Regions from separate parts of the Paenibacillus sp. FSL H8-0537 genome, predicted to be linked through region 4. Evidence: riboswitches for the same ligand, from Rfam matches in the RefSeq annotation. Region 4 holds a riboswitch; each other region holds the start of a gene.
The links. Region 4 has a riboswitch for cobalamin ahead of MHB80_RS08655 (ABC transporter substrate-binding protein). Riboswitches for the same ligand answer to the same signal wherever they lie in the genome.
Positions count from the first base shown of each region.

Region 1 (4,933 bases), 3.0 Mb from region 4:
GAATCCGCAGCTCTAGCCCGTTTAAAGCGACCTTGTCCGTTCCGGGATATGCATAGCTTACACTGTTCATTTCCATAATGGTTGATGCCTGATCGTTGTCTGCCAGCTTATTCACCTCCATACCGAAGCCATAGCTCTGCTGCCAATAAAATGATTATGCCTAGCCCAGCTTCCGCCCAATATCGGAGGCGAACCGTCCGCTTTACAGCAGGCGCAAGGCGGATCTCATTCGTAAATCCTCTTGCCATCAGCCCATTCGAAAGCCCCTTATAGCGATGCATCGTCTTGACGAAGAGCCGCACGGCAATAGCTGCCGTACCTTGAAGCTTTCCTCTAAAACCATGTTGACCGCCCCGTGCGCGCTGCGCGATCAGCATAGCCCCCGCCGTATCCAGCAGCAGAAAGATGAAGCGATACATAATGATCATGAGCTCCAGTACAATTTGCGGCATTTTCAACCGCTTCAGCACCTGCAGCAGCTCGGGAAACGGGGTAGTCAAGGTGATGAAAAACATGCAGGCCAGGCAAGCAAGAATACGCGTGAAAATAGGTCCGGCAAGACCTAAGGATGCCTCCGGCACATACAAGCTGATCGGCTCCCATGAAGCGAGCACCCAGCCTGCTTTCTCAGCTGCCAGGCTTTCTGCTGCGCTGCCGCTGTTACTGCTGCTAGTGAATTCAATAAGCAGCGCAGGCAGGCTGAGAACGAACAGCAAGCAAGAGGAGAAAAGCAGCGCCATATAAAGCTTGGCAGGTACTTTCGCGTAGCCAATCGTCCACAGCATAAGCCATCCAAAAATGGCCAGCTGCACGAGCGGATGAGCGAGATAGGCAAGCAGCAGCAGCAGGGCTGCAAGCCCGCATTTCCAAAAGGCGGATAAATCCCGCAGCCGATTGGAATAAGAAATCGTATCGATCCATTTCATCATTGCTGCTTTGTTTTCTCCGACTTCCCTTTAAATAGGCCAATCACATAGCCGATAATGCCAGCGCCAATCGCAGCTTGCAGCGCGAACAGCATGCTTTCTGTTTCTCCCGGCACCTCTGCCAGCGGAGACGCCCAAGGCTCATAATGGGGCGCAATCGTCTGGATCATTTCCTCCGCTGCCCCATCCGCGCCGCCGAACTCGGCGTTAATGAATATTAATGGCGCAACGGCAAGTAAAACAACAATGGCTAAAATCCAAATATTTTTGGCACTGCGGCTCATTATACGCGCTCCCCTTTCATTCTCCGCTTCAAAATAGACAGCTCGTCCGTATTAAAAGATTGCAGCCAGTTCCAGATCAATACCGTCAGCAAGCCTTCACTAACAGCGAGCGGAATTTGGGTAATCGCAAAAATACCGCCAAATTTCATAAAGGACGCGATAATGCCGCCTTCGACAGCCGGAAAAGCAACTGCGAGCTGAATGGAAGTGACGATATAAGTAGCCAGATCGGCAACAGCAGCAGCGGAAAATATCGCCAGACCTTGCTTGCTGCCTGAACGCATCAGCAGCCGATAGACCGCATAGCCCGCAGCGGGACCGGCAACCGCCATTGAAAAAGCATTCGCTCCAAGCGTCGTCAGCCCGCCATGCGCCAGCAGCACCGCTTGAAACAACAGTACCATTGAACCCAATACGCTCATGGGCAGCGGTCCGAACATGACCGTTCCAAGCCCCGTTCCCGTCGGATGCGAGCTGCTTCCTGTAACGGAAGGAATTTTCAGCGCGGACAGCACGAAGGTGAAGGCAGCTGCCAAGCCAAGCATCAGCTTAAGCTCTGGCGCTTCCTTGGTAATTTTGCGAATAGCACGTACACCTAAGATGAAAAAAGGAATAAAGGCCACCCACCAAAAAATCGCCCAGCCGACAGGCAAAAATCCTTCCATAATATGCATCGCATAGACGGCTTGCGGCTCATTCACCAGTAAAAAAAGCGTGAAGCCGATAACCAGCAAAGCGGTGCTTGCTGCTGTCTTTCTTTTTAACTTAACCATTCGTTTCAATACCCTCCCGATTGTTCTATAATGCCTGCAAGGAGAAACGGCCGAAAGCCGTCCTCTGGCGGCGCGGCGCATCTCATTCCGAGAAATAGAGAGAAAGGATGAAAAACCCCTATCCTTTCTCTCTATTTTGAAAAATAAAAAAGACCGCCTCCCCTTCGCCGGGAAAACGGTCATGTGTACGCAGAAATAGACGGTTGCGCCAGCAAATAGACTGGTAGCAATCGCTTTCATTCGTACACCTATCCTTTCCGCGAAGGCACTGTGGTGCTGGAACGAGGTAGGTCTCCTGGCTAGCAGATCAACATTTTCCTTCGTCTTCCCCGGCTGCCCTAAAGCATAGGCCAAGTGACTCCTGCTGGTGAAGGAAAACTCCCTGATTACAGTGGCGGGACCGCTCGGGATTTGCACCCGATTCCCTGTTACCCTTTGACGTGCGCAAAGGCACCTCGTTCCATGTCAATCCTCTTTATCATTCATTGGTCATTTTGTAGTTTGATCTTATCACAAAAGATTCAGGCTGTCCCCTATAAATGTAAATGGCCGAAATTTCTGTTAGAAAAAGGACAAAATGACGCCTACGACAAAACCGCATAATGCGCCGTTGACGCGAATCCACTGCAAATCGTTGCCGACCTTTTCCTCCAGCATCGAGACGAGCGCCTTGTCATCCATCCGCTCAAGATTATCCCGAACAAGCGCACCGATGCGATAGTGATTGTTCTCAATAAGTCGAACGAGATATCCGCGAATGCCGTTTTCCCAATTGTCTAGCATCTCTTGTTTGCCGTTCAAATAATCCGTTGCAAAACGGTATCCCTGCACAATCGCGCGCCCACCGCTGCGATGCTGCTCCTCCAGCTTGTCCAGCACAAGCTGCCGCAGCTCCTCCAGACGCAAATGGATGAAGCGCTCCGTTTCAACGCTGTCCACACCCTGTTCAATAAGCTGCTTCAGCTTGAGCATTAGCTCTTCGTTATCGGCAAGCTTCTCTGCCTGGGCTCTTACCTCAAGCAGCAGCTTTTGCCGATGCGGGCTTCCAGGATAAGAAAGCTCCTGCATCGTAGAGAGCAGCATGTTCTGAATCAAACCACCGAGCTTCTCCTCATTCATAAAGCCGACGAAAGCTTGCAGCGCAAAACCCATGAAGCCGCCGACCTTAAGCTCCTCCAGCTTCTTAAAGGCGAGCTTGCCGAGCATTTCCTCGGTTTCACGCTTGCGAATCCAGTGGCCCACATGCTCAAGACCATAATCCAGCGCCCGTTCATCCCAGCGCTCATGGACGAAACGATCCGCCAGCTTGCGAACGATTGGCGTAAAATCCTGCTTTTTCACATAATCCGCCAAAAAGCCATGCAGCACGCTGCTAATGCGCTCCAAGGGAAATCGCTCTACAGCCGACTGGGCAAAATCGACTGCCGACATTCTGAACCTGCGCTTGCCAATCAGCTTGGTCGCTGCCGACGCAGCTCCTGCGAACAGCTGAAAGCCCGACAGCTTGCGGGTAATGCTGTCTTTATTCAGCAGTTCATTTTCCATGGCGCTGATGAGCGAGCCCTCGATTTTCCTCCGGTTTTTGAGCAGCAAGGACGTATGCGGAATGGGAATGCCCATCGGATGGCGGAACAGGGCTGTCACCGCAAACCAGTCGGCAATCCCGCCGACCAGACCTGCTTCAAAGCCGCTTTCCAGCAAATGTGTCCATGCATTGTCTGGCAGCCACCATCTCGTCGTAATAAAGCCTGCCCCCATAACGGCAAGCGAAATCCCTGCTATATATCTTGATTTCATCGTTGTCCTCCCTAATCGCGGCACCCCAGCGCCTCCTGTTGCATATTGGCCTATTATACCAGATAATGAGGTTGCGAGCGCAAACGGCTGTGCCTACCTTTGGCAGCACAAGCTCGTTTCGCGTAGAAATATAAGCGTTATAATAATAACAATACTTATGCATCCTTATATTTCAAGTGCAAACGGCGTTGTCGGGTATTGGCGACAACTGCTCGTTTTTTTCAACTACACCATTGTTTCGTTACATATAAAGGAGATTAACTGTGTGCTCAAACTACGAACCATTTTTCTGAAAATGACTCCGCCGCAAATTCTTACGCTCGGCTTTCTCGCGATTATTGCGGTCGGTACTCTATTGCTTTCCCTGCCTCATGCTTCGGCAAACCATCACGCAACGCCGCTCATTGACGCATTGTTCACAGCCACCTCCGCTGTTTGCGTAACGGGGCTTGTCGTCGTCGATACCGGCATCCACTATTCGACCTTTGGCGAGCTCGTTATTCTCGTGCTTATGCAAATTGGCGGGCTTGGCTTTATGACGATGTCTACGCTGTTCGCCCTTGCCCTGCGCAAACGAATATCGCTGCGCGAGCGGCTGCTGCTGCAGGAATCAATGAATCAATCCTCGCTGGAAGGGATCGTCCGCTTCATTCGGCGCGTGCTCATTTATGCTTTTGCGATCGAAGGGGTAGGTGCTCTCGTTCTCGCACTGCGCTGGTCAACGGAAATGCCCTTCGGCAAGGCGCTGTACTTCGGCATTTTTCATAGCGTGTCGATGTTCACCAACGCTGGATTTGATATTATGGGGCCGATGAACGGTCCGTTCAGCAGCTTTGTCAATCATGTCAACGATCCAATCATTAATGTGATCGTCATTGCACTCATTTTTCTCGGCGGTATCGGCTTTATCGTGCTGGCGGAAATGTGGGATTACCCCAAAACGCGCAAGCTGTCCTTTCATTCCAAGGTTGTGCTCTATGCGACAGGCATTTTGTTTGTTGCAGGTGCAGCCGTTATTTTTATTTTTGAGTTTACGAATACCAAAACACTAGAGCCGCTTAGCATAAGCGGCAAGCTGTACAGCTCATTGTTCCAAAGTATATCGCCGCGTTCGGGCGGCGCCAATACGCTTGATATTCCGTCGCTGCGCCAT
Region 1 covers NZ_CP150290.1:5,046,752-5,051,684, forward strand. Annotated here, with positions in the region: gene MHB80_RS21255 (ABC transporter ATP-binding protein) at 1-121, opposite strand, end outside; gene cbiQ (cobalt ECF transporter T component CbiQ) at 108-929, opposite strand; gene MHB80_RS21265 (energy-coupling factor ABC transporter substrate-binding protein) at 926-1,210, opposite strand; gene MHB80_RS21270 (energy-coupling factor ABC transporter permease) at 1,210-1,983, opposite strand; cobalamin riboswitch at 2,251-2,456, opposite strand; gene MHB80_RS21275 (DUF445 domain-containing protein) at 2,545-3,780, opposite strand; gene MHB80_RS21280 (TrkH family potassium uptake protein) at 4,076-4,933, shown strand, end outside.
Region 1: another riboswitch for cobalamin. It lies ahead of MHB80_RS21270 (energy-coupling factor ABC transporter permease); the one in region 4 lies ahead of MHB80_RS08655 (ABC transporter substrate-binding protein).

Region 2 (4,933 bases), 500 kb from region 4:
GCGATAAACAGGCTTTTTACACCGGGACCGAGCGTACCTGCAATAGCCAGCATAAGCGCGAGACCCGGCAGTCCTTGAAAAATGCTAACCACAATTTGTATGGCTTCATCGATCCAACCGCCAGCATAACCGCTTATCGTTCCGAGCAGCAGGCCGACTAGCATTGTAGCGAGCGTAACAGCTACCGCCAGCAAGATCGACACCCTTCCGCCATATAAAATGCGGCTCAGCACATCCCGCCCCAGCGTGTCTGTTCCTAGCCAATGTGCAGCGGATAACGGTGTAAGCCTTTCCGCCATATTAATCTGATTCGGGTCATAGGGAGCAAGCAGCGGTGCCAGCAAGCTGGTAAGCAGAAAGAAGGCAAGCACGCCTGCAGCCAACCTATAGGATATCTTCATCGAAGCTTCCCTCCCAGCCTGATTTGCGGATGAGCAAGCCCATAGCATAAATCCGTTGCCAAATTGAACAGGACGTAAATGAGACCGGTAAATACGACATAGCCCTGAATGACCGGATAATCTCTGCGAAAAATACCGTCCATTGCAAAGCGTCCAATGCCTGGCACCGCGAAAATAACTTCCACGATGACGGAGCCGCCAACAATCGCTCCAAAATAGCTGCCGATGACCGTGAGCAGCGGAATACAAGCATTGCGCAGTGCATGCCGAAGCACAATGAAGCTCTCACGCAGCCCCTTAGCCCGGGCCGTCAGCATATAATCTTTATTCAGCTCCTCCAGCAGCGCCGCACGCGTTAGCCGCATCAATATGGCGCCTGTACCGGAAGCAAGCACCGCGGCTGGCATAAGCAGATGCTTCCATGTCCCATAGCCGCTGGTTGGGAGCAACTGCAGCTTCTCCGACCATAAGGCAATGAGCATGATCGCCAGCCAAAATCCGGGAATGGAAACCAAAATCAGCGCAAGCGCCCTGCCGATATGATCGAACAGCCGATTGCGCCGAATCGCCATGAGCATGCCGCATGGCACGCCAAGCAGAATGGCGAACAATACAGCTAACAAAGATAGGCTTAAGGTTGCAGGAAGGCGGCGCAGCAGCTCGCCGCTAACCGATTCCTTCGTCATATATGACGTTCCCAAATCACCTTGTACCGCCTTTGATAACCAATGTCCATATTGAACGAGCAGCGGATCATTCAGCCCCATCTCTTCGCGTTTCAAAGCAATTTGCTCTTCGGTCGGCTGGCTGAAGCCGTTCATGCTGAGCAGCTCGACAGCCGGATCACCCGGAGAGGCGACGCTTAATGCAAAGGCTATAAACGTAATGCCAATCAGGACGGGAACAGCCGCCGCCAACCTCCGAATGAAATAGGCCATCTTATTGTACCCGCTCCAGTTGCGGCAGCGTTGTACCATACACAAGTGCCCCGTATCCGGTAATTTCTTTGCTGAACGCAATTAAGCTCGCATCATTAAACAGCGGAATCGTCGGCAATTCCTCAGCTGCGATATCCTGCAGCTCGTTATAAATGGCAGCGCGATCATCCATATTCAGCGTCGTCTTCACCTGATTCAACAGCTCATCCACACGGGCATTGCTGTAACCGAGCGTATAGCTTTTATTGCTTGAGCCTTCGCTAGCCATATAATTGTTCAAAATCGAATAAGGATCGCCGTTCGGCAGCCCCTGAATGGCCATAGCCAAATCGAAGTTTCCTTGTGCCTGTGCTTCCTTGTAAGCTGCTCCATCCAATATTTGAATCGTAACGTCCAGCTGCAATTGTTGAAGCACAGCCTGAAGCAGCTCGGCCTGCGCTTTATACGGATAACGGTCAAGCCCATAAGTTGGCACAATTAGCGTAACCGCCTGCCTGTTATCGCCAAGCACCTCATGCGACAGAGCGATTGCCTTTTCCGAATCATGAACGGCAGGGATGTCCTTGTAAAACGGCGAGGTCGAATTTAGAATGTTGGCTGTAGCGGTTGGATAACCCAAAAACAGCTCCTTCACCAGCTGCTCGCGGTCAATAATCAGACTCAGCGCCTGACGCATCTTCAAATCATTAAATGGCGCTTTGGCACCGTTCGGATGCAGGTAGTGGGAAATCGTCGATTTTGCCGTCGATACAGCAAAGCGGTCATCCTTCAGCAGCTCCTCGGCAAGGGCAGGAGGAATAGCTCCCAAATCCATGACGCCCAAAATCTCCCCAGATTTAAGGGCAGCCAGCCTTGTATCAGGGTCCGGTATGACGCGGACGCGGATTTTTTGAGCTTTTGCTTTTTCGCCATAATAGCCGTCGTAAGCTTCTAGCAAAGAATATTGATCCTTCTCATGCTGCACAAGCTTGAAAGGACCTGTTCCTTGCGGCAGGCCGTTGAAATCGCCGTTGTCGTCAAAATTATTCGGGCTGTACATCGGACTTGAGAAGTTGATCATTGAATACAGCAGCGTCGGCTGCGGATTTTCGAAAACAAGCTTAATCGTGCTTTCATCAACCTTCACGACTTCCTGAAGGCTAGGGTATGAATGATTAATGTCCAGCGTATAGAACGGCGAACTCTTCGGGCTCACCTGCTTGTAACGGGCAAAATTTGCAAGCGCCGCGTCCGCGTTGAATGGCGCGCCATCGTGGAACGTCACGCCTTTGCGCAGCATGAAGGTCCATTCCTTGCCATCAGCGGACATTTCCCACGATTCCGCCAGCTTTGGAGCAGGCTTGCCATCCTCAGAAGCAGCAATTAGCGGCTCCCATACGTATAGAATAGTGCTCGTGTAATAAGCATCTTGTGGTCCTGGTGCTAAATCCCGCGGCGCAGCCAGCACGATTTCTTCAGAAGCAGCATCCGCAGCGGCGGAAGGAGCAGCAGACTGCTGCGACAGCCCATTATTGCTGATGGGTTCATTTGAGCCGTTGGCACCACTGCAGCCCATCAGCGCCAGCAGCAAGCAGAGGCTGAATAAAACACCCATTCTTTTTTTATTTCTTGCCGTTTGTGTACGTTTCATCTTTTCTATTTCCTCTCCCTCTAGCAAAATCATCTTCCTGTAAAAATCCGCAAAAAAAAAGACAGCTCTGCCTCCAGTCATAGGAAGGATAGAGCTGCCTGTTATTGTTATTTTCCATCATAGCAAATAAGCATGCGCGCTAACACTTCCCTATTCTCCGTAGGTTACAGCAGTGTTGTCAGAACAGGCAGGTCTCCTGGCTACCGGAAATAATGCTGCTAGCTGCCTTCCCATTCTCGCTAAGCGAGATCAGTGGCCTTGTAGCTTCAGCTAATCCGTAACAGTGGCGGGACCGCGTCGGTTTTGCACCGAACTTCCCTTTTAAGCTCCAGCCGCAGCTGTCGCACCTTATTCCCACAATTTTTCAGTTGTTTGCAAATCTGGTTGATTATATACCAGCCCTTTCATTTAAGCAACCTTTCCCTCCGCTTTCCTTTGTTTATTTTCTGATATAAAATAAAGTAGATAGCATTTCGTAACTGGAGGGAACGACTGATGAAACCACAATTTCAGCCTTTATTTGAACCATTCACTTTCACGAATGGCATGTCTGTACATAATCGTATTGTAATGGCGCCAATGACAACCTGCTCGTCCAATCCGGACGGTACAGTGCCTGATGAGGAGCTCGCCTACTACAGCCGTCGCAGTGCGGGGCCCGGCATCGTCGTTACAGCTTGCGTCTACGTAAGCCGCAACGGCAAAGGCTTCCCGGGCGAATTTGGCGCGGATACCGACGAAATGATCCCAAGCCTCAAGCGTCTGGCCGATGCGATTAAAAGCCGCGGCGCGAAGGCGATTTTGCAAATTTTTCATGGCGGAAGATCCTGCTTCCCTGGCCTAGTGCCGAATGATGATTTGGTGAGCGCCAGCAGCATTGCCCAGCAAGAAGGCGGTATTGTACCACGCGAGCTAACCGAGGAGGAAATCAAAGCGATTATCGCCGACTTTGGCGAAGCGACCCGCCGTGCAATTGAGGCTGGTTTTGACGGCGTAGAAATTCACGGTGCCAACGGCTATCTGCTGCAGCAATTTTATTCCCCGGCTTCCAATGTACGTACCGACGATTGGGGCGGCTCGGTCCATAAACGGATGGCTTTCCCGCTCTACGTCGTTGAAGCCGTTCAGAAAGCCGCAGCTATGGCGCCACAGCCATTTCTGGTGGGCTATCGCTTCTCGCCGGAGGAGCCTGAAGAAGAAGGCTTGACGATGGAGCATTCGTACCATCTGGTTAACGCTCTAATCGAGCAGAAGCTGGATTATTTGCATGTGTCGCTTAATGATTTCTGGTCGAAGCCGCGCAGAGGCGAACAGGATTCACAAAGCCGCATGGCCTGGTTCGTCGAAAAATACAGCGAGCACATTCCATTCATCGGAGTTGGCGGCATCACAACTGCCGAAGAGGCTCTGCAAGCGAAAAACTCCGGCGTGCCGTTCATCGCCCTAGGCCGCGAGCTCATTATCGACCCGGATTGGACGGAGAAAATCAAGCAAGGCAACGAGCAGGATATTGTGACTACGCTGTCCAAGCAGGATCAAGAGCGTCTTGTCATCCCGAATGGCTTGTGGGGAGCCATTACGCATGCGCCAGGCTGGTTTCCGATAACGGAATAATTGCAAAGTCCACCCTATCGATCACAAATAGGCACAAGGTGAAACGGCTGTCGCCGTCCTTTGGCGGCGCGGCGCGTTTCGACCCGAGACTAACAATTTGACATTTCTATAAAAGTAGATATACTAATCCTCATGGATACTTTATCAATACTTAAAGCTGTGTCTAACGAGAAACGGTACCATATTTTAAAATGGCTGAAAACACCTGAGGAGCATTTCGGGCCTCAATGCCATCTAACCGATGCTTGTCAGTTTGCTGGAGGCGTCTGCGTCGGTTCGTTTGCTGAAAAATCGGGCCTTGCGCAATCCGTTATATCCGGCTATTTAGTGAAAATGCATAAAGCAGGCTT
Region 2 covers NZ_CP150290.1:2,550,211-2,555,143, reverse strand. Annotated here, with positions in the region: gene MHB80_RS10690 (ABC transporter permease) at 1-401, opposite strand, end outside; gene nikB (nickel ABC transporter permease) at 398-1,339, opposite strand; gene MHB80_RS10680 (ABC transporter substrate-binding protein) at 1,341-2,969, opposite strand; cobalamin riboswitch at 3,138-3,335, opposite strand; gene MHB80_RS10675 (NADH-dependent flavin oxidoreductase) at 3,465-4,583, shown strand; gene MHB80_RS10670 (helix-turn-helix transcriptional regulator) at 4,716-4,933, shown strand, end outside.
Region 2: another riboswitch for cobalamin. It lies ahead of MHB80_RS10680 (ABC transporter substrate-binding protein); the one in region 4 lies ahead of MHB80_RS08655 (ABC transporter substrate-binding protein).

Region 3 (4,933 bases), 1.1 Mb from region 4:
CACAGCGGCGCAGCAGGCGTTGACGGATCATCCAGAAGGAACGGATGTAGGGCAGACTTCGGCAGGAGACCGCGCTGCCTTGCAGACCGTGATAGATGCAGCGCAGGCTATTGCCGACGATGCGGAAAATCAATCTCAGACTCGTTTGGATGAAGCTACTGTCAGTTTGAACGACGCTATGGCGGTATTTGAAGCCGCTTGGGTGGGGATGGTGCTAACCGCATCGGCCAATGATTTGTACGGAACGAGCGACACGCTTCGCTTTACGGTATTTTATGGATATGAAGTAACCGTGATCGGAACACCGGTCGTTCCGATCATGGTTGGAGACAATTCCGCCACTCAGACGGTATATGCCCCATATATGGGAGCGCGAGGCGAGGCAGTGACAAAACTTACTTTCGAATTCGAAGTTCCTGCTGGGCTCGCGGATGTTGACGGAATTAAAGTTGCTGCATCATTGGAACTCCCGGACGGTGCAAGTATCGTTCGCACCTCCAGCGGACGCCCGGCTTCGCTAACTTACGTAGCCCCGGACGCGAACGGAATACGTATCGTGGCGATACCGCCCGAAGTTACCCTGACGGTTGCACCTAACGGATCGGAACGTAAAGCGATCAGTGTGATTGCAAGCGTGTACGGCGGAGCTGCGGGAAATGCGCTGACGCAGCTCCGTTGGCTGCCTGGAAGTCTTAGTGGGGTTGATTTTGCCGGCGGAACGAAAGGAACCGATATTTTGGCCACACCTCAATTCACCACTACTGCCAACGGCGACTATACCGTTTATGCCCTAGACGAAGCAGGCAATGAAGCAGTGAAAACCATCACTGTTACTGGGATCTCAACCTCGTCTTCGTCGGATAACGGCAATCGACCGGTCACATCGGGGACGACTGTGAAGTTAGATTCGAATGGCGGGATTACAATTCTCGTCGATCCATCCGACATCAAACAAGTCAAGCGTTCGGACGGCACGGTGATCGAGCAAGTCATCCTCCCCGAACGGACGAGGGAGCAAGTGTTGGAACTCCTGAAAAATGCGATGGAACCGATTGTCAGAATTACAATCGGCAATCGGGAGCAAGCGGTACAGGCACAGCTTCAAGCATACTGGATCGTGGATATGGTCAAAGCTAATTCCAATACAATTGTCGAGGTGAGGTTGAACGATTCTAGCTACCAATTGCGGTTAAGCGCGATCGATCTGACCGGCTTGGCGGCGCGTCTCGACGCGGAAATATCGAATTTGACCGTGAACATCATACAGGCGCTGGCCGGCGAGCAAATTCGACAAGAGATCGATCGGATCGGCGTTTCTCAAGGTTTTTCTGTTTTCGCCGACGTCATTGACTACAAGGTGATGGTCGAAGCAAACGGGCAAATGCTGGAGGTGTACGACTTTGGTGGATCTTACTCGACCCGGACCATTAAGTTGGACCGAGAGAACACAAACCGTAACCTGGTTGCTGTTCAGTATATCCCGGAAAACGGAACCGTCGTTTTTGTTCCGGCAAAGATGGAAACCGGTCCAGACGGCACTAACGAAGCGATTCTGAACGTGCCACATAACAGCTTGTACACAGTCGTAAATGTGCAAGCCCGAACGTTCGCCGATTTAACCGGACACTGGGCAAAAGCGGATGTGGAGCATCTGGCGTCCAAGCTGCTGGTGAACGGCGTGGCGGCCGACCGTTTTGACTCAGAGGGAACCATTACACGAGCGGAATTCTCAGCCTTGCTCGTTCGTGCGCTAGGGCTATCCGTGAAGGAGAGCGAGGGCGGTGATCGTTTTGCGGATGTCCCTGCATCCGCATGGTATGCATCTGCAGTAAATGCGGCAGTGGCTAACGGGCTGGTTAGTGGCATCGGTGCCGGCCGTTTTGCGCCTAACGATCCAATTACCCGCGAGCAAATGGCCGTTGTGATTGCTGGGGCCTTAACCTTCACCAGCCATGGAACCGGTAGCGATGGGCAAGAGGGAGGCCATCTGGATGCTTTCACGGATCGAGACTCCATTTCTTCATGGGCGCAAGCTGCGGTAGTCCGAGCATCGGAAGACGGCATTATGAAAGGAATGGTGGACGGACGCTTTGCCCCGAGGGAGAATGTAACGAGGGCGCAGGCAGCGGTTATACTGAAAAGGTTCCTGCAATATGTACATTTTATCGATTAAATCAAGCAAAGTAATCAATCCCAAATGAATCGAGATACTCATTCATGGAATCGTCTGTAAAACGATAGTGAAGGAGCTTGCCTCGTGGCAGCTCCTTTTTGTCGTACAAGTAACTGGCAGATAGGTGTGAAATGTCGGTTGACAAGAAAATGGTTTAAATGAAATCCACGAAATCTTCGGGCTGTTTTAGTCTCATTTGATCTTATAGCCCACATAAATGATGGACAAGCTTATTAATAAGACGAAATGCAACCGTTTGGACGCTTATGCCGTATAAATAGTGCTCTGTGCCATACAGGCGGAAAGGAAGAGATTAAACATGACCATTCGTTCAGGAAAAAGCATACTTTTAATCATTGGAATGTTATTATTAGGAGGATGCTCGTTATTCGAGGATGCCAAGCAGGCGGTCAATTCCGTATCGAGCTCGGCCGACTATGTGACGGGGGCGGCTTCATACATGCAGACGCTGACAAGCTTCAGCGAGCAGGCGACGCAGCTTGCGGAGCAAGCCGTAAACGATGCAAGTGCACGCGCCGATTATAAGGAACAGCTAGTAGCTGTGCAGGAATCTATCAAGCAGTTTGGCGAGCTGCAAGCGCCGGATTTTGCCAAGGATGTCCATCAGACCGTGGTCGATTATAATTTGAAGCTGCAGGAAGGCATTGATGCGGTGCTGAAGCAGATCGAAGACGGCAAAGCATTGGTTGACGCAACGGAAATTCCAAATACGATTAACAAAATCAACGAGCTGTTAAATCAAGTCAATCAACTTCAGCAGCTGGTGTCGTAACGGTAAAGAGAGGAAGAATGAAAGATGAAAGTAAATATTTTGCATGCTAGCATGACGAACTCCAAGGAATCTGGTTTCGTAGGCAAGGTTCATTTTGAAGTAGAGGGTCAGACGAACCAATACGAAATTGCCCTTCACAGCCGCAAGGCGACTGAGTGGGGCTACGGTTTATTTTTTCTAAATGAATCAGGCAAGGAAGAGGATCTTTTAGCTGTTGAGGATGAGCTGGAAGAGGATGACGAGCTTTTTGATTCTCTCGTGAAAGCGGCTTGGGAAACACTGGAGAAGAAATAAACCTTTACGCGTAAATGGCTGAAGCCGTCCTCTGACGGCAAAGCTGCCGTTTCGAGGGTGAAATATAAGCCCATTTATAAGTGCAAAACTTATAAATTCTTATATTTTGAAAAATAGAGCTGGCGCCAGCATGGACATGCAGTCCGAGCTTGCGCTGGCTCTATTTGCGTCTAGGCTGATGGCATAAACGCACTTGTCGATCATACAATCTAATGTTATCATTAAGATTACAATTTAATAGGAAGGGAATAAGTGTCAGCAGGTGCGCAAGGCGCCCAAGTTGACTTAATAGGGAAGTCGGTGAGAGACCGGCGCGGACCCGCCACTGTATGAAGCGACTGACGCTTCAAAGCCAGGAGACCTGCTTATTTCAACGACACTGTAAACCTACGTGGATATTAGGAAGGTGTTAGAGATTGGATGGCCCTTCGCTGTCTGCGTTTAACAAGGACATTGGTCTTTTCAAGCATTTCTAACACATATCGTTAGAGGTGCTTTTTTTGTTGGATAGAAATTGTAAATTGCTACATAGAAGGAGTTGGGCATCAATGAGTGAAGCAGGCGTCGGCAAGCTGTTAATAATCGGATTCGGCCCAGGGAGCTTCGAGCATATTACGAAACGCGCCCGTGAAGCGATTCAGGAGAGCGATATAGTCATCGGCTATAACACGTATGTGGACTTGATTCGGGAGCTAATCAGCGATCAGGCGATTGTGCGGACAGGGATGACGGAGGAGGTCAGCCGGGCGCAGGAAGCGGTGCGCCAGGCGGAGAACGGCAAGAAGGTTGCCGTTATATCAAGCGGCGATGCGGGCGTGTACGGTATGGCAGGACTCGTGTATGAGGTGCTGATTGAGAAGGGCTGGAAGCGTAATGGCGGGGTAGAGGTTGAAGTCATTCCCGGCATTTCCGCCATTAACTCGACAGCGTCCCTGCTCGGCGCACCGATTATGCACGATGCTTGCACGATCAGCCTAAGCGATCATTTGACCCCTTGGGAGCTGATAGCGCGCAGAGTAGAAGCGGCAGGACAAGCGGATTTCGTCATTGCGCTTTATAACCCGCGCAGCGGCAGAAGAACACGGCAAATCGTGGAGACGCAGCGTATTTTGCTCAAATACCGCTCGCCAGATACGCCGGTTGGCATTGTGAAAAGCGCGTACCGCGACCGTGAGGATATTGTCGTGACGACGCTTGCCCGTATGCTTGACCATGATATCGGCATGCTGACAACGGTCGTTATCGGCAACTCCACAACCGTTAATTATGATGGGCTGATGATTACGCCGCGTGGCTATCAGCGCAAATATACGCTGGGCGAAGGCGCGCAGCCTTTGAAGCCTCACCAGCGTCTGCAAGAGAAGAATGAGCCGTGGGCGCTTCATACGGCAGGAATGCCGGAGCTCTCAGGTGATGGAGACTATCCTGAGGATGAATATGATAGGGCGGACTCTTTGGTGGAGCGGGAGGAGCCGCAAATGGCGATGCAAGACCAGCCGAGAAATGAAAATGGGCAAGGCGGCGGCGTAGCCGTTGCCATAGCGCCTCCAGCCGCACCCGTGAAGCCAGCTCCAGCTCCGGTTGATAAAGCTGCTTCATCGAGGGTGGAGTCAGCCGCGATGCCAGCTGTCTCGCCACTTCATTTGGCGATGGAAGCAGTACTGCTTAATGAT
Region 3 covers NZ_CP150290.1:3,152,591-3,157,523, forward strand. Annotated here, with positions in the region: gene MHB80_RS13380 (leucine-rich repeat protein) at 1-2,173, shown strand, start outside; gene MHB80_RS13385 (DUF6376 family protein) at 2,493-2,966, shown strand; gene MHB80_RS13390 (hypothetical protein) at 2,991-3,260, shown strand; cobalamin riboswitch at 3,494-3,644, shown strand; gene cobJ (precorrin-3B C(17)-methyltransferase) at 3,809-4,933, shown strand, end outside.
Region 3: another riboswitch for cobalamin. It lies ahead of cobJ (precorrin-3B C(17)-methyltransferase); the one in region 4 lies ahead of MHB80_RS08655 (ABC transporter substrate-binding protein).

Region 4 (4,933 bases):
CTATTAGGCGCAGGAATTGAGGGAGAAGAATATGAATAAGATACATAACAATCCATCAGCAATCATGATAGTGTATGGATATTATCAAGAAGGAAGCCCTATAATCGATTATGATAATCATTATTAATCATAGGACTGAAGGGGAATAAGAAGAAATGAAACAGTTAAGCAGCAGCAGAGGATTATATATAGCAGGAATGCTGGTCATTTTATTCGTTATTGCGGCATGTGGTTCAATGACAGACAAGCCGTTGGAGGACGGAGGAAGCAACACTGCTCTGAACGCAGCACAAGCCGATGCGGCTGCGGGGACAAGAGTATTCACCGACGATATGGGGAGGGATGTAGAAATTCCAGTCTCGCCGCAAAAGGTTGCTGTATGCGAATTTTCTTCGGTGGCCATAACGGTTGGCATTCAGCCGATTGCGGTTTGCGATAATGATTTTCTTAACTCGTTCATAAAACCATCACTGGCAGGCGTTGATTCTATCGGTGATCCGCCAAATGTTGAGAAAATAGTAGAGCTTTCGCCGGATTTAATGATTTTCAGTTCTGTCTATCCAGAAATCTATCCAGATATTATGGATAAATTAGAAAAAGTATCTCCGATTGTGTACATCAAGTTCAGCGATCCGATTTATGATGTTTTTCCTAAAGTTGCGGATGTATTGGGTAAGAAGTCGTTAGCGAGTGGTTGGATCAAAGATTACGAGGCAGAGAGGGATGTTTTGCGAGCGAAGGTGAAACAGTCCATCGGAGATGAATCGGTTTCTATTCTCCTTATCGAGGAAGGCGGACTGCGAATTTATTTGAGTACAAACTTTGGCGGGTATGTCGTGAGGACAGCCTTGCAAGCCAAAGCAGTCGATAAGGTTCAGGCAGAAATGAATAAGGATCGTTGGAAAAATGCGGTTGTCGTCTCGCAGGAGCTGCTTCCAGAGTATGTTGGGGATCATCTGCTGCTCATTGTAGAGGATGAGGAAGACTACAATGAGCTTCTGAAATCAGGCTTATGGCAAGGATTGCCGGCAGTCAAGAATGGAAATGTATATCTACTCGACCAAGACAAATATTATCTGGCAGACAGTATTACAATTAGAGAAACGATGAAAGAAGTGGCTGACTTGCTAGCTTCTGGTGGGAAAAAGTAAACTCGTCCATGCTCATCATTCACTTAGCCTAAAACGTCTAATAGAAGCCATGCAGTCACCATAAACGGTCTTCTAGCCATCCTTCAACTGGTCCACAACCTCTTGAAGCAAAACCATTTCCGTCTCCTTTAATTTATGCAATTGCTCCATTTGCTTGTACAAAGCATCCGAGCTTCGAGTAAACAAATATTTTAAAATGAAATTTCTTAGAGCATGCACATCCGCCTCGAGCTTTCTCCATCTGTTCAAAATTTGATTATCATCAATCAAATGCTTGTTATTAATCATGTAGTCTAATCGCATAGTCATACATTTCTTATGGTCGTAAAGCAGGTGAAACGATCTAATATCAAATACTACCTCCTCTTGAGCCAAATATTTTAAATAGTCGGAGGCCTTGTCGTATACATTAATGCCAAAGGTTAGCCCAGGTGTGCCTAAAGCCTCGTTGTAATATTCATCTGTATGTGACCTGGACAAGAGATAGGCTTTCATCGTATTTTTTACGTATTTTAGAGAAAAAGCATAGTCGTTATTTTCGAGAGGCTTCAATAAATAAAGATGCTGTTTAAAATCATGGGCTTCAATTTCCAATAAATGAAACGCTCTGCTAAAAGCCTCGTAATCACAGGTGATATTCGTTGTGTATTTTCCATTGGCATTATTGTCGCAGAAATACAGCTTTTTATTGGCATCATCATACCCATTTATCATGACTTCATGTGGAGACTTCGCAGTAATTTCATATTCTTTTATATAAAAACGGTCGATCATAACGATCACATAATAGCCGCCGTCAATCGATGCTTTAATAAAATCAAGCAGGTCATTATTCAAAATAGTCGAGCTTCGCCTGTCTATCGCTATCCGCTGAAAATCAATAAAAGGGCAGTCATAAAACTCAACCATTTTATCTCTATAATAACCATTGTAGAAAAAGGTATATAATTGGTTTGGATCTGGAATATCGAATAAATTAATATAATTATTCATAAACCACATTTTTTTCGAATCTACGCGAGATATAATCGAATAAAAATCACTGTAAAACCAATAGGAATCAATAATTTGCTTTACTTCGACTGGAAGGATTTTCACCGACAATGTGATCATTCCTTTTCTAATTGATAGAGTACCTATTGGACTAATTTAATAAATAAGCTCATCATGCGTGAAGTATTTTCAATATATCATTACTGGAAAAAATATGAAAGTTTTATATTGAAAATACTTTCATTTAGCTTGTTTAAGGCACTGGGGCGTGTGCATTATGATGGAGCTATAGCTTACTTAAATCAAAATGTTGACAGATCAGCACTTCCTCCCTAAGATTAAGAGTGGATTACGGACAAGACAGGCTGATTAGCCTGCAAAACTTCATAATTGAATGAAAATAGGTGCGGTACGAAGGCAAGGACATATACGCCTTAGTTCGCTTAAAAGGGAAGTTCGGTTAAAGGCCGACACGGACCCGCCACTGTATAGGGCAGCAGCTAATCATTAATTAAGCTGCGCTCCCCTCACAAATGAACCACTGGCTGATGAGCTTCTTTTCGTCGCAGGACGAATTGCAGAGGCTCGCGCTAGCCGGGAAGGGAAGAGAGGGAGGCCCCAAGTCAGGAGACCTGCCTGTTTTAACATCACTGTTTGACCTACGGTGCTTAGGGAGGTGGTTGGTTATGCCCATTTATTGCAAAATGTCTAACGATTATTTGCTGCTCCATGACGAGCAGACGCAGATAAGGTTTAGTTATTTATCATAAAAGCATTTCTGACTGCTTTCTTAAGGGTCGGGGATGCTTTTTTTAAATATAGGAAAGGATATGATTTTTCTATCCTTTCTCTATATTTCTACGCGAAACGGTAGCTTTGCCGCCACAGGACGGCTTTCGGCCGTTTACGCTTACTTAAAGGGGAGACAAAAGAAAAATGAACAACACGAAGAAGCCATTTAGCTTTTCACTTGGAATGATGATCGTTTGCTTGATGCTGGTGCTTGCAGGATGCAGCACGAATGCTGACTCAAACACAGGGAAGGGCACCAATGCTGCCGGGGAAAACAATGCTTCTGCCGCAAATAAAACACTGACAATGGCGTACACCTGGAACCCAGCAGGCGTTGACCCGCATGGCGATGACAGCTGGGACGTTATGCGCTCTGGCGCAGGGGAAACGCTTATTAAATTGAATGAGCAGCTGCAGCCGGCTGCTTGGCTTGCGAAGGAGTGGAAGCAGGAGGATGCTAACACGTGGACGCTCAAGCTGGAGAACAACGTAACGTTCCACGACGGCAAAAAGATGGATGCAGAAAGCGTGAAAGCTTCACTGCTTCGTTCCATTGAAAATAGCCATTTGGCGAAGGATTTGCTGCTGGTGAAAGATATTGAAGTGGTTGCACCGGATGAGCTGAAAATTATAACAACACAGCCGAACTCGGCTATTATTTCCAGCTTGGCTGATCCAAGCACGATTATTCTTGATGTCGACAGCATAAAGGAAGCGGGCAGCTACCCGGCCATGACGGGAGCTTTCAAAATCAAGCAGTTTACGAAAGACGTATCGCTTGTTGTTGAGCGTTATGATGGGTATTGGGGACAACCGGCGAAGCTTAAGGAAGTGACAATGAAGTTTGTAACCGATGGCAATACCCGACTGATGGCGCTGCAAGCTGGCGAAGTAGATGTTGCAACGGACATTCCGATTGACAGCATTGAGCTGGTAGAGAAGGACAGTAAGCTGGAAGTGCTGTCTGCACCATCGGTTCGTACACATATGGTATTATTTAATATGAATTCTGCTTTGTTTAAAGAAAAGGCGAACCGCGAGGTTGTAGATCAAGCCATTCCGCGCGAGGCGATTATTGAATCGGTTATGCGTGGCTATGGCACGAAAGCGAAAAGCCCGTTCCCGGAAATTTTGCCATTTGGCAAAGTAGCGGAGCAAGCAGCAGGGGAAACGACGGAGCAATTGCTGAGCGCTGGCGGCTGGCAGAAAAATGCTGCAGGCATGTGGGAGAAGGAAGGCAAGCCATTCGAGGCGACGCTCCTTACGTTCCCGCACCGCCCAGAGCTGTCCGTAATGGCAGAGGTTATTCAGAACCAACTGCTTAATGAAGGCATTACCGTGAAAATTCGCAAGGTTGAAAATATTGATGCTGAGCTTGCGAAGTCCGATTGGGATCTTGCTATGTACAGCATGCTGACAGCACATACAGGCGATCCGCAATATTTCTTGAACATTTTCTATCAATCAGCTAGCGAATCGAATGTCAGCCATTATGTATCGAAGCCGCTTGAGACGGTTATTAACAAGCTGAACGAAACGTCTGCTACAGAAGCACGCAATGCGCTTGCGATAGAAGCTCAGGACATTATTAATGAAGATTTGCCGCAGTCGTTTATCGTACACCCCGACAATGTATTTGGCGTGAAAAAAGGGGTAACGGGCTTTATTCCGCATCCGATCGAATATTATTATGTGACAGCTGAAGTTGATATCACCTAAGTAAAGGGTGTACCTAAGTATGCTTCGTTTTTGGCTCGAACGCGCCATGCAAATGCTGCTTGTCATTTTTTGCGTAGCGACGCTGACCTTCATTTTAATGAGGGTATCTCCGGGCGATCCGGCGAGAATTTTGCTGACCACGCACAATATCCCGGCTTCTCAGGAGGCGATTGACGCACTGCGGGAGGAAATGGGGCTGACAGACTCCTTATGGAGCCAATATATACGCTGGCTTGGCGATGTATTTACATGGCAGTGGGGGACATCTTATATGTCCA
Region 4 covers NZ_CP150290.1:2,054,056-2,058,988, forward strand. Annotated here, with positions in the region: gene MHB80_RS08640 (helix-turn-helix domain-containing protein) at 1-39, shown strand, start outside; gene MHB80_RS08645 (ABC transporter substrate-binding protein) at 156-1,151, shown strand; gene MHB80_RS08650 (hypothetical protein) at 1,224-2,255, opposite strand; cobalamin riboswitch at 2,530-2,799, shown strand; gene MHB80_RS08655 (ABC transporter substrate-binding protein) at 3,081-4,655, shown strand; gene nikB (nickel ABC transporter permease) at 4,675-4,933, shown strand, end outside.